DNA from 3 places in the Streptomyces sp. NBC_00442 genome. Region 3 is predicted to be linked to each of the others. Evidence: riboswitches for the same ligand, from Rfam matches in the RefSeq annotation. Region 3 holds a riboswitch; each other region holds the start of a gene.

Region 1 (3,269 bases), 5.0 Mb from region 3:
GTTTGAAGAAGACGTCCTGGAGGCCCATCGCGCCCAGGCCCACCGGGCGCCACCGGGCGTTGGAGCGGCCGGCCTGCTCGGTCGGGTAGAAGTTGATGTCGACGACGCGGTCGAGGAACGTCACGGCGGTGCGGACGGTCTCGTCGAGCCGCTCCCAGTCGATGCCGTCGCCGACGACGAACGCGCCGAGGTTGACCGAGCCGAGGTTGCACACGGCCGTCTCGCCGTCGTCCGTCACCTCCAGGATCTCGGTGCACAGGTTGGAGGAGTGGACCGTGTGGCCGGGCTCCGCCGTCTGGTTGGCGGTGCGGTTGGAGGCGTCCTTGAACGTCATCCAGCCCTGGCCGGTCTGCGCGAGGGTGCGCATCATGCGGCCGTACAGCTCACGCGCGGGCATGGTCTTCTGGGCGAGCCCGGCGGCCTCGGCCTTGCGGTAGGCGGCGTCGAACTCCTCGCCCCACAGGTCGACGAGCTCGGGCACGTCGGCCGGCGAGAACAGCGACCAAGAGGAGTCGGCGTCGACACGGCGCATGAACTCGTCGGGGATCCAGTGTGCGAGGTTCAGGTTGTGCGTACGGCGCTGGTCCTCGCCGGTGTTGTCGCGCAGCTCCAGGAACTCCTCGATGTCGGAGTGCCAGGTCTCCAGGTACACCGCCGCCGCGCCCTTGCGCCGGCCGCCCTGGTTGACCGCGGCGACCGAGGCGTCGAGGGTCTTGAGGAACGGGACGATGCCGTTGGAGTGGCCGTTGGTGCCCCGGATCAGCGAACCGCGGCCGCGGATGCGGGAGTACGAGAGCCCGATGCCGCCGGCGTGCTTCGACAGGCGCGCCACCTGGTGGTAGCGGTCGTAGATGGAGTCGAGCTCGTCGAGCGGCGAGTCGAGCAGGTAGCAGGACGACATCTGGGGGTGGCGGGTGCCGGAGTTGAAGAGCGTGGGGGAGGACGGCAGGTAGTCCAGGCGGCTCATCAGGCCGTACAGGGAGGCCACTTCGTCCAGGGCGCGGACCGACTCGTCCTCGGCGAGGCCGGACGCCACGCGCAGCATGAAGTGCTGGGGGGTCTCGACGACCTTGCGGGTGATCGGGTGGCGCAGCAGATAGCGGGAGTAGAGGGTGCGCAGCCCGAAGTAGCCGAAGCGGTCGTCGGCGCCGTCGGCGAGCGCCGCGTCCACCAGGGCGTTCAGACGGTTCGCGTGCGCGCGGACGAACTCGACGGTCCGGTCCGCGATCAGGCCCTCGCGGTGGCCGACCTCGACCGAGCCGGAGAACGACACCGCGCCCTGGGTGGCGGCCTCTTCGGCGATGGTGACCGTGAGCAGGCGGGCGGCGAGGCGGGAGTACGCCGGGTCCTCGGAGATGAGCCCCGCGGCCGCCTCGGTGGCCAGCTCGCGCAGCTCGGCCTCGTCGGAGCGGGCGTTGCGGCCCCGCAGCGCCGCGGCGGCGACCCGGCCGGGGTCGGTGTCCGGGAGGTCGGCGGTGAACTCGGTCAGGGTCCGCAGCAGCGCGGTCCCGGGGGCATCCGCGAGTTCATCGGTGATCGCTGAAGCGGGATCCGCTGGGGCGATGGTCACGTGGGGGCACTCCCTCGCTCGGCACGGGGCCTGCGGGGGAGGCGTCGGCGCGCGTCGGGGCAGCCCTCGGCACGTCGTCCACCGGCCCAACCGCGAGGCCCGGACGTCTGGCACCCGGGTCGGTCGAGCCGGATGCGCCGTCGGCAGGTCTTCGGACTCGGCCCGTACAAAGGGGTACAGGTCATACCGTTGCGGGACAGTTCCGGATTCTCACCGGATTCCCCTGCGGCGACAGCGAGCACGAGCATACATGTGGGGGGTGCCTGATAAGGCACCCCCCACATGTTGTGTCGTTCAGTGGACCTCAGTGCGCGGTGCCCGCCGTCGCCGGGGGCAGTTCCGTGACGACGCCCGGGTCGCCCGCGTCCGCCGTGTAGTCCTCCGGGGAGGTCTCGTCGACGCCGTCGGGGGCCTTCACCGCGCGCAGGACGAAGGTCAGGACCACGGTGACGACCACGTTCATCACGAACGCCGTGAGGCCGATGTAGCCGATCTCACCGATGCCCGGGATCTCCTTGGAGGAGCCGCCGAAGTGCTTCTGGGTGGGCGAGCCCACTCCGTACGCGGCGAGCGTGCCGTAGACCATGCCGACCGCCCAGCCGGCCAGCAGCGCCCAGCGGTGGAACCAGCGGGTGAACAGGCCGCCGACCAGGGCCGGGAAGGTCTGCAGGATCCAGATGCCGCCCAGGAGCTGGAAGTTGATGGCGACCGTCTTGTCCATGGTCAGGACGAAGACCAGCGCACCGACCTTCACCACGAGCGAGACCAGCTTGGAGACCTTGGCCTCCTGCGACGGCGTCGCGTCCGGCTTGATGAAGTCCTTGTAGATGTTGCGGGTGAAAAGGTTCGCGGCCGCGATGGACATGATCGCCGCCGGAACCAGCGCGCCGATGCCGATGGCCGCGAAGGCGACGCCCGCGAACCAGTCGGGGAACATGTCCTCGAAGAGCTGCGGGATGGCCAGCTGGCCATTGCTCACCTTGACGCCCGCCGCGATCGCCATGAACCCGAGCAGCGCCAGCAGACCCAGCATCAGCGAGTACAGCGGCAGGATCGTGGTGTTGCGGCGGATGACGTTGCGGCTGCGCGAGGAGAGCGTCGCCGTGATCGAGTGCGGATACATGAAGAGCGCGAGCGCCGAGCCGAGCGCGAGGGTGGCGTAGGTCCACTGACCGGCGTGGCCGGGCACGAGCGCCCCGGTCGGCTGGTGGGTCTTCGGGTTCGGCGTCGCGAACTTGTGCTGCGCGGCGCTGAAGATGGCGTCGAAGCCGCCCAGCTTGATCGGGATGTAGATGATCGCCACCGCGATCACGAGGTAGATCAGGCCGTCCTTCACGAACGCGATCAGAGCGGGCGCGCGCAGGCCCGAGGAGTACGTGTACGCGGCGAGCACCGCGAACGCGATGAGCAGCGGAAGGTCCTTGACGAACCAGTTGCCCGACTCGCCGCCCACGCCCATGACGTCGAGCACGGCCTGGATGCCGACCAGTTGGAGCGCGATGTACGGCATCGTGGCGAGGATGCCGGTGATCGCGACCGCGAGGGAGAGACCCTTGGAGCCGAACCGGCCGCGGACGAAGTCCGATGTGGTCACGTAGCCGTGCTTGTGCGAGACGGACCACAGGCGCGGCAGGAACGTGAAGATCAGCGGGTAGACGAGGATCGTGTACGGGACGGCGAAGAAGCCGGCCGCGCCGGC
Region 2 (3,269 bases), 2.4 Mb from region 3:
GTGAGCGCGGACAGGACGTAGGAGACGGCGACCCCGGCGAGGACGAGACGGCCGCCCGTCATGGATCCGGCGCGTCCGGCCAGGGCGTACACGAGGAGGAGCGCGGCCAGCGCCCCCGCGAACGCGGCGGCCGGGAGGGCGATGGTGGTGGCCGCCCCGGCCCCCGCGCCGAGCACGATCACGGCGACGGCCCCGGCGGAGGCGCCGCTGGAGACGCCGAGCAGGAAGGGGTCGGCGAGCGGATTGCGCACCAGGGCCTGGAGGACGGTCCCGATGACGGCGAGCCCGGCTCCGGTGACGGCGCCGAGCACCACGCGGGGCGCCCTGACCTCCAGGACGATCGTGCGGTACGGGCCGGGTTCGGCGGCGCCGGTGACGATGGCCAGTACGTCGCCGGCCGGTATCCGCACCGAGCCGAGCGCGAGCCCGGCGGTCGCCGCGGCCAGCAGCACGAGGGCAAGGCCCGCGAGGAGGAGGGAGTAGCGCGTGCGCGGGGTCACTCCCCCGTCCCCGCCCGCAGCTGCGTCGCCAGCTTGGTCACCGCGTCCGGTGCCCGGACGCCCGTGACCATGTCGGACAGGGGCAGGACGGCGAAGCTGTTGTTCTTGACGGCGGGGACGGACGCGAGGGCCGGGTCGTCGCGCAGGCGCTTCTTCTTGGCTTCCGCGCTCGTGCCCCCGTAGTCGAGGATCAGGATGGTCTCGGGGGCGCGGGCCACCACGTTCTCCCAGCTCGCGTCGCCGAAGGACGTCGTGCTCAGGTCGTCCGCGAAGACGTTGCGGCCGCCCGCCCGCGTCACGATGTCGTTGCCGATGCCCTTGCCGCCGACCGTGAACGCCGTCTTGTCGCCGCTGTCGTAGACGAACACCGGGACGGGCTCCGCGCCCTCGCGGGCCGTGCGGGTGCGTGCGTTGGTGGCCTGGGCCGACGTCACCCACGACTCGGCCCGGTCGGCCACCCCGAAGGTCCGGCCGACCTCGCGGACCTCCCGGTACACGTCGTCCATCGTGGTCGCCGCGCCGTGCGGGCAGTTCTCCACGTTGAGGCGGGAGGTGATGCCGCTCTTGGCGAGGGCCTCGCGTCCGCGGCCCTCGCTCGCCGCGAACGCGGAGGCGTAGCCGCCGTAGACGAAGTCCGGGTTCACCGAGAGGAGCTTCTCGTACGAGGGGTACTCGGCGGCCAGGACGGGGACCGAGCGGTAGTCCGCCGCGTACCTCGGCAGGACCTCGTCGTCCATGTAGGCGGTCGCGGCGAGGGACTTGGCGAGGCCCAGCTCCAGCATCACTTCCGTGGCGTGCTGGTTCATCGTCACCGCCCGCTTCGGGGGCGCGGTGTACGTCGTCGTGACGCCGCAGTTGGTGACCGTGTACGGGAAGCCGGGGGCGGAGCCGCCCGCGGCCTCGGGCTGCGCGCGCGTCGTGCACGCGGCGAGCGGGAACAGCAGGGCGGCGGCGAGTGCCGCGCGGCGCCAGAGCATGGCCGGGCTCCTCCAAGGGGATTCCGCGTCCCCTGTCGACGGGAGAAGGCGGCAGGCCAGTTCCTGGCTTCCCGCACCGAGGAGCTCGGTGCGGGTCACAGTGGCGGGACCGTGCCGGATTCACACCGGCTTCCTGGGCCCTGCCGCCCAATGATCGAAAGTGCGTACGGCCAGTATGCCCGGGATTCGTCCGTACGCGTATTCGTCAGTACGCCTCTACGACCCTTACATCTTCCTCCGTGATCACGCCGTCCACGATGCGGTACGAGCGGAACTGGAACTCCCCGGCCCCGTCCGTGTCCGCCGTCGACACCAGGACGTAGTGCGCGCCGGGCTCGTTGGCGTACGTCACGTCGGTGCGCGAGGGGTAGGCCTCGGTCGCGGTGTGGGAGTGGTAGACGATCACCGGCTCCTCGTCGCGGTCGTCGAGGTCGCGGTAGAGCTTGAGGAGGTCCTGCGAGTCGAACTCGTAGAACGTGGGCGAGCGGGCCGCGTTGAGCATCGGGATGAAGCGCTCGGGGCGGCCGGTGCCGGCCGGGCCCGCGACCACACCGCACGCCTCGTCGGGGTGGTCGGCGCGGGCGTGCGCGACGAGCTGGTCGTACAGGGCCTGGGTGATGGTCAGCATGTCGGCAAGAATAAGCATGCGGGCCGTTCCGTATCGAGGTGCGATACGGAACGGCCCGCATGGTGAGAAGACGCAGGTCAGAGGAGCTGAAGAACAGGGGCGGCGAAGAGCCTCAGCTGCGCTTGGCGAACGCCTTGTTCTCGGGGTTCTTGGCCTTCAGGACCAGGTAGGAGACGCCAAGGATCAGGGCCCACAACGGCGCGCAGAACAGCGAGACGCGGGAGTCCTTGTCGATGCCCATCATCACGATGACCATGCCGATGAAGAGCAGCGCGAACCAGCTGGTGTACGGGGCGCCGGGGGCGCGGAAGCCGGACTTCGGCAGTTCGCCGCGGTCGGACTTGGCGCGGTAGCGGATCTGGCAGACCAGGATCATGATCCAGGCCCACATGCCGGAGATGGTGGCGAAGGAGACCACGTAGTCGAAGGCCTTGCCGGGCGCCACATAGTTGATCCACACGCCGACCAGCATGAGCGCCGCGGAGACCGAGGTGCCGACGAGCGGGGTGCCGCTCCTGGTGAGCTTGGTGAAGACCTTCGGGCCCTGGCCGTTGAGCGCGAGGTCGCGCAGCATGCGGCCGGTGGAGTACATGCCCGAGTTGCAGGAGGACAGGGCCGCGGTCAGGACGACGAAGTTGACGATCGCCGCGCCGATGCCGAGGCCCATCTTCTGGAAGGCGGCGACGAAGGGGCTCACGCCCGGCTGGAACTCGTGCCACGGGACGACCGAGAGGATCATGATCAGGGCGCCGATGTAGAAGACGGCGATGCGCCACGGCACGGTGTTGATGGCCTTGGGCAGGGTCTTCTCGGGGTCCTTGGACTCGCCCGCGGTCACGCCGACCAGTTCGACGGCGAGGAAGGCGAACATCACGATCTGGAGCGTCATCAGCGTGCCGCCGATGCCCTTGGGGAAGAACCCGTGGTCGTTCCAGAGGTTGGCGACGGTGGCGGTGTCCGCGGCGTCCGAGAAGCCGACGGTCAGGATGCCGGCGCAGATCAGGATCATGCCGACGATGGCGGTGACCTTGACCATGGAGAACCAGAACTCCAGCTCACCGAAGAGCTTCACGGAGATGAGGTTCACGGCGTACAGGATGAGCGTGAAGATCAGCGCGTAGGCCCATTGCGGGAAGCTCTTGTGGGTCCAGAAGGACATGTACT
Region 3 (3,269 bases):
AGTGGGTACAGGTCGACGAGCCCGCCCTTGTCCAGGACCGCACCCCCGCCGAGCTGAACGCCGCCGAGCGGACCTACCGCGAACTGGGCACCCTCACCGACCGGCCCAAGCTGCTCGTGGCCTCCTACTTCGACCAGCTCGGTGAAGCCCTGCCGGTGCTTGCCAAGGCGCCGGTCGAAGGCCTCGCCCTCGACTTCACGGACTCGGCCGCGGCCAACCTGGACGCCCTGGCCGCCGTCGGCGGGCTTCCGGGCAAGCGGCTCGTCGCCGGCGTCGTCGACGGACGCAACATCTGGATCAACGACCTGCAGAAGTCGCTGTCCACCCTCGGCACCCTCCTCGGGCTCGCCGACCGGGTCGACGTCGCCGCGTCGTCCTCCCTGCTCCACGTCCCGCTCGACGCCGCCGCAGAGCGGGACATCGAGCCGCAGATCCTGCGCTGGCTCGCCTTCGCCCGGCAGAAGACCGCCGAAATCGTCACCCTCGCCAGGGGAATCTCCCGGGGCACCGACAGCATCACGGCCGAACTCGCCGCGAACCGCGCCGACCTGGCGTCCCGGGCGGCCTCGCCCATCACGCGGGACCCGGCGGTACGCGCCCGCTCCCAGGCCGTGACGGACGCCGACGCCCGCCGCTCCCAGCCGTACTCCGAACGCGCCGCGGCCCAGCGCGCCCACCTGGGCCTTCCCCTGCTGCCGACCACCACCATCGGCTCGTTCCCCCAGACCACGGAGCTGCGCACGGCCCGCGCCGACCTGCGGACCGGACGCATCGGCACGGCCGGCTACGAGGAGCGCATCAAGGCCGAGATCGGTGACGTGATCTCCTTCCAGGAGAAGACCGGCATCGACGTCCTCGTGCACGGCGAGCCCGAACGCAACGACATGGTGCAGTACTTCGCCGAGCAGCTCACCGGCTACCTCGCCACCCAGCACGGCTGGGTCCAGTCGTACGGCACCCGCTACGTCCGCCCGCCGGTCCTGGCCGGCGACATCTCCCGCCCCGAGCCGATGACGGTCCGCTGGACGTCCTACGCCCAGTCCCTCACCGACCGTCCGGTCAAGGGCATGCTCACGGGCCCCGTCACGATGCTCGCCTGGTCCTTCGTCCGCGACGACCAGCCGCTCGGCGACACAGCCCGTCAGGTCGCGCTCGCCCTGCGGGACGAGGTCGACGACCTTGAGGCGGCGGGCACTTCGGTGATCCAGGTCGACGAACCCGCGCTCCGCGAGACCCTGCCGCTGCGCTCCGCCGACCACCCCGCCTATCTGGCCTGGGCCACCGAGGCGTTCCGCCTCAGTACGTCCGGGGTCCGGCCGGACACCCAGATCCACACGCACATGTGCTACGCCGAGTTCGGCGACATCGTCCAGGCCATCGACGACCTCGACGCCGATGTCATCAGCCTCGAAGCCGCCCGCTCGCACATGCAGGTCGCCCGTGAGCTCGCGGAGCACGGCTATCCGCGTGAGGCAGGCCCCGGCGTGTACGACATCCACTCGCCCCGTGTCCCGAGCGCCGATGAGGCAGCCGCCCTGCTGCGCACGGGACTTGAGGCGATTCCCGCCGAGCGGCTGTGGGTCAACCCGGACTGCGGGCTCAAGACCCGCGGCTGGCCCGAGACCCGTGCCTCCCTGGAGAACCTGGTGGCCGCCGCCCGCACGGTGCGCGGCGAACTGGAGACGCCCACGTCCTGACCGGCCGCGGGCGGTGCCGGCCGGGGCGGCCCTGTGCCCCGGCCGGCACCCGTCGGGCGCTGCGCGGAGCGGCGCAAGACGTGGCGACGGCTTCATTGACCCGTTCGGTTGGGCGCCCCTATGCTCCACGTGTAGTGATGAGGTAAGGAAGCTGGTGAGAATCCAGCACGGTCGCGCCACTGTGAGCCGACCGCCCGCGAGGGCGGCCGACGAGTCAGACACTTTCCATCGCTTCGCCCCATTGGTTCAAAGGGACGCAAGATCCCGTGAAGGAGGGCTTCGCCTTGAGCAGCATGTCCACACCCCGTCCGGCTTCCACGCCGATCGTCCTGCCGGTCTCGAAGTCGGTGCTGTGGCTGGTCGGTACCGCGATCATCGCGCTGGCGGTCTACTACTTCATCGGTGTCGACCAGGGCGCCGTCTCGGTGTTCGGCAACGACATGCACATCCACGAGTTCGTCCACGACGGGCGTCACTTCCTCGGCTTCCCCTGCCACTGACCCACACGGAAGTACGGACAACTCGACATGGAAAAGAAACTGATACTGCGCGGCGTTCTCGCCGGCGCAGTGGCAGGGCTGCTCGCATTCGTCTTCGCACGGATCTTCGCCGAGCCGCAGATCGCGAAGGCCATCGACTACGAGAGCGGTCGTGACGCCGCGCAGAGCGCGCTGGACAAGGCGGCCGGTCTGCCCGTCGACAGCGCCGACCCCGATCTGTTCAGCCGCACCATCCAGGCCAACGTCGGGATCGGCGTCGGCATGATCTTCTTCGGCATGGCCATGGGCGCGCTGTTCGCGGTCGCCTACACGGTCTGCCTGGGCCGGTCCGGCGCGCTGCGCGCCCGCACCCTCGCGCTGCTCGTGGCCGGCGGCGGGTTCCTCACGATGTATCTGGTCCCGTTCCTCAAGTACCCGGCCAACCCGCCGGCGATCGGCCACGAGGAGACGATCCAACAGCGCAGCGGCCTCTACCTGATCATGGTGGTGTGCTCCATCGCCTTCCTGGTGGCGGCGGTCTGGCTCGGAAAGCGGCTCCAGGTCCGCTACGGCAACTGGAACGCCACGCTGATCGGCGGCGCCGCGTTCGTCGTCGCGATCGGGATCGTGATGCTGGTGCTGCCCTCGCTGGGTCACCTGGCCTACAACAGGGAGAACTTCGGCAACCAGGCCACCGAGACGCCGCTGCCCCTCAAGGACTCCAAGGGCGCGATCGTCTACCCCGGCTTCCCCGCCGACGTCCTGTTCTCCTTCCGCTTCTTCTCCGTCGCCGCCCAGCTCCTGCTCTGGGCCGCGATCGGCCTGTTCTTCGGGCCCCTGGCCGAGCGGCTCCTCAGCACCCGCCGGGAATCCTCCGACGTCCCCGCGCAGGGCCCGGCCCCCGTCCCTGCATGACGACCGTCCCTCCGACGAGCGCGGTGATCGCCGAGGTCACCGCGCTCGGACCGTTCTTCTCCCTGAGCACCCACGCCACGGGCGTCCCTCCGGTCGAGCCCTGGGTGGCGATGTCCCGCCCGCTGATCGAGGCGCGCGTGACGGCCGTACGGCAATGGCTCGCCTCGGCGGGCCACCA

The links. A riboswitch is a leader RNA that binds a small molecule or an ion and turns the genes downstream of it on or off. The one in region 3 is predicted to bind cobalamin.
Region 1: it holds a riboswitch for cobalamin, as region 3 does, so the genes downstream of both, OG432_RS09755 (ribonucleoside-diphosphate reductase subunit alpha) here and OG432_RS32470 (CbtB domain-containing protein) in region 3, are expected to answer to the same signal.
Region 2: it holds a riboswitch for cobalamin, as region 3 does, so the genes downstream of both, OG432_RS21460 (ABC transporter substrate-binding protein) here and OG432_RS32470 (CbtB domain-containing protein) in region 3, are expected to answer to the same signal.

What each region holds. Positions count from the first base shown of each region.
Region 1 covers NZ_CP107918.1:2,208,791-2,212,059, reverse strand. The annotation lists gene OG432_RS09755 (ribonucleoside-diphosphate reductase subunit alpha) at 1-1,570, opposite strand, end outside; cobalamin riboswitch at 1,696-1,818, opposite strand; gene mctP (monocarboxylate uptake permease MctP) at 1,875-3,269, opposite strand, start outside.
Region 2 covers NZ_CP107918.1:4,811,298-4,814,566, reverse strand. The annotation lists gene OG432_RS21465 (FecCD family ABC transporter permease) at 1-500, opposite strand, end outside; gene OG432_RS21460 (ABC transporter substrate-binding protein) at 497-1,477, opposite strand; adenosylcobalamin (AdoCbl) riboswitch at 1,485-1,637, opposite strand; gene OG432_RS21455 (M67 family metallopeptidase) at 1,683-2,105, opposite strand; gene OG432_RS21450 (amino acid permease) at 2,218-3,269, opposite strand, start outside.
Region 3 covers NZ_CP107918.1:7,217,158-7,220,426, reverse strand. The annotation lists gene metE (5-methyltetrahydropteroyltriglutamate--homocysteine S-methyltransferase) at 1-1,697, shown strand, start outside; cobalamin riboswitch at 1,802-1,941, shown strand; gene OG432_RS32470 (CbtB domain-containing protein) at 1,991-2,197, shown strand; gene OG432_RS32465 (CbtA family protein) at 2,225-3,091, shown strand; gene OG432_RS32460 ((2Fe-2S)-binding protein) at 3,088-3,269, shown strand, end outside.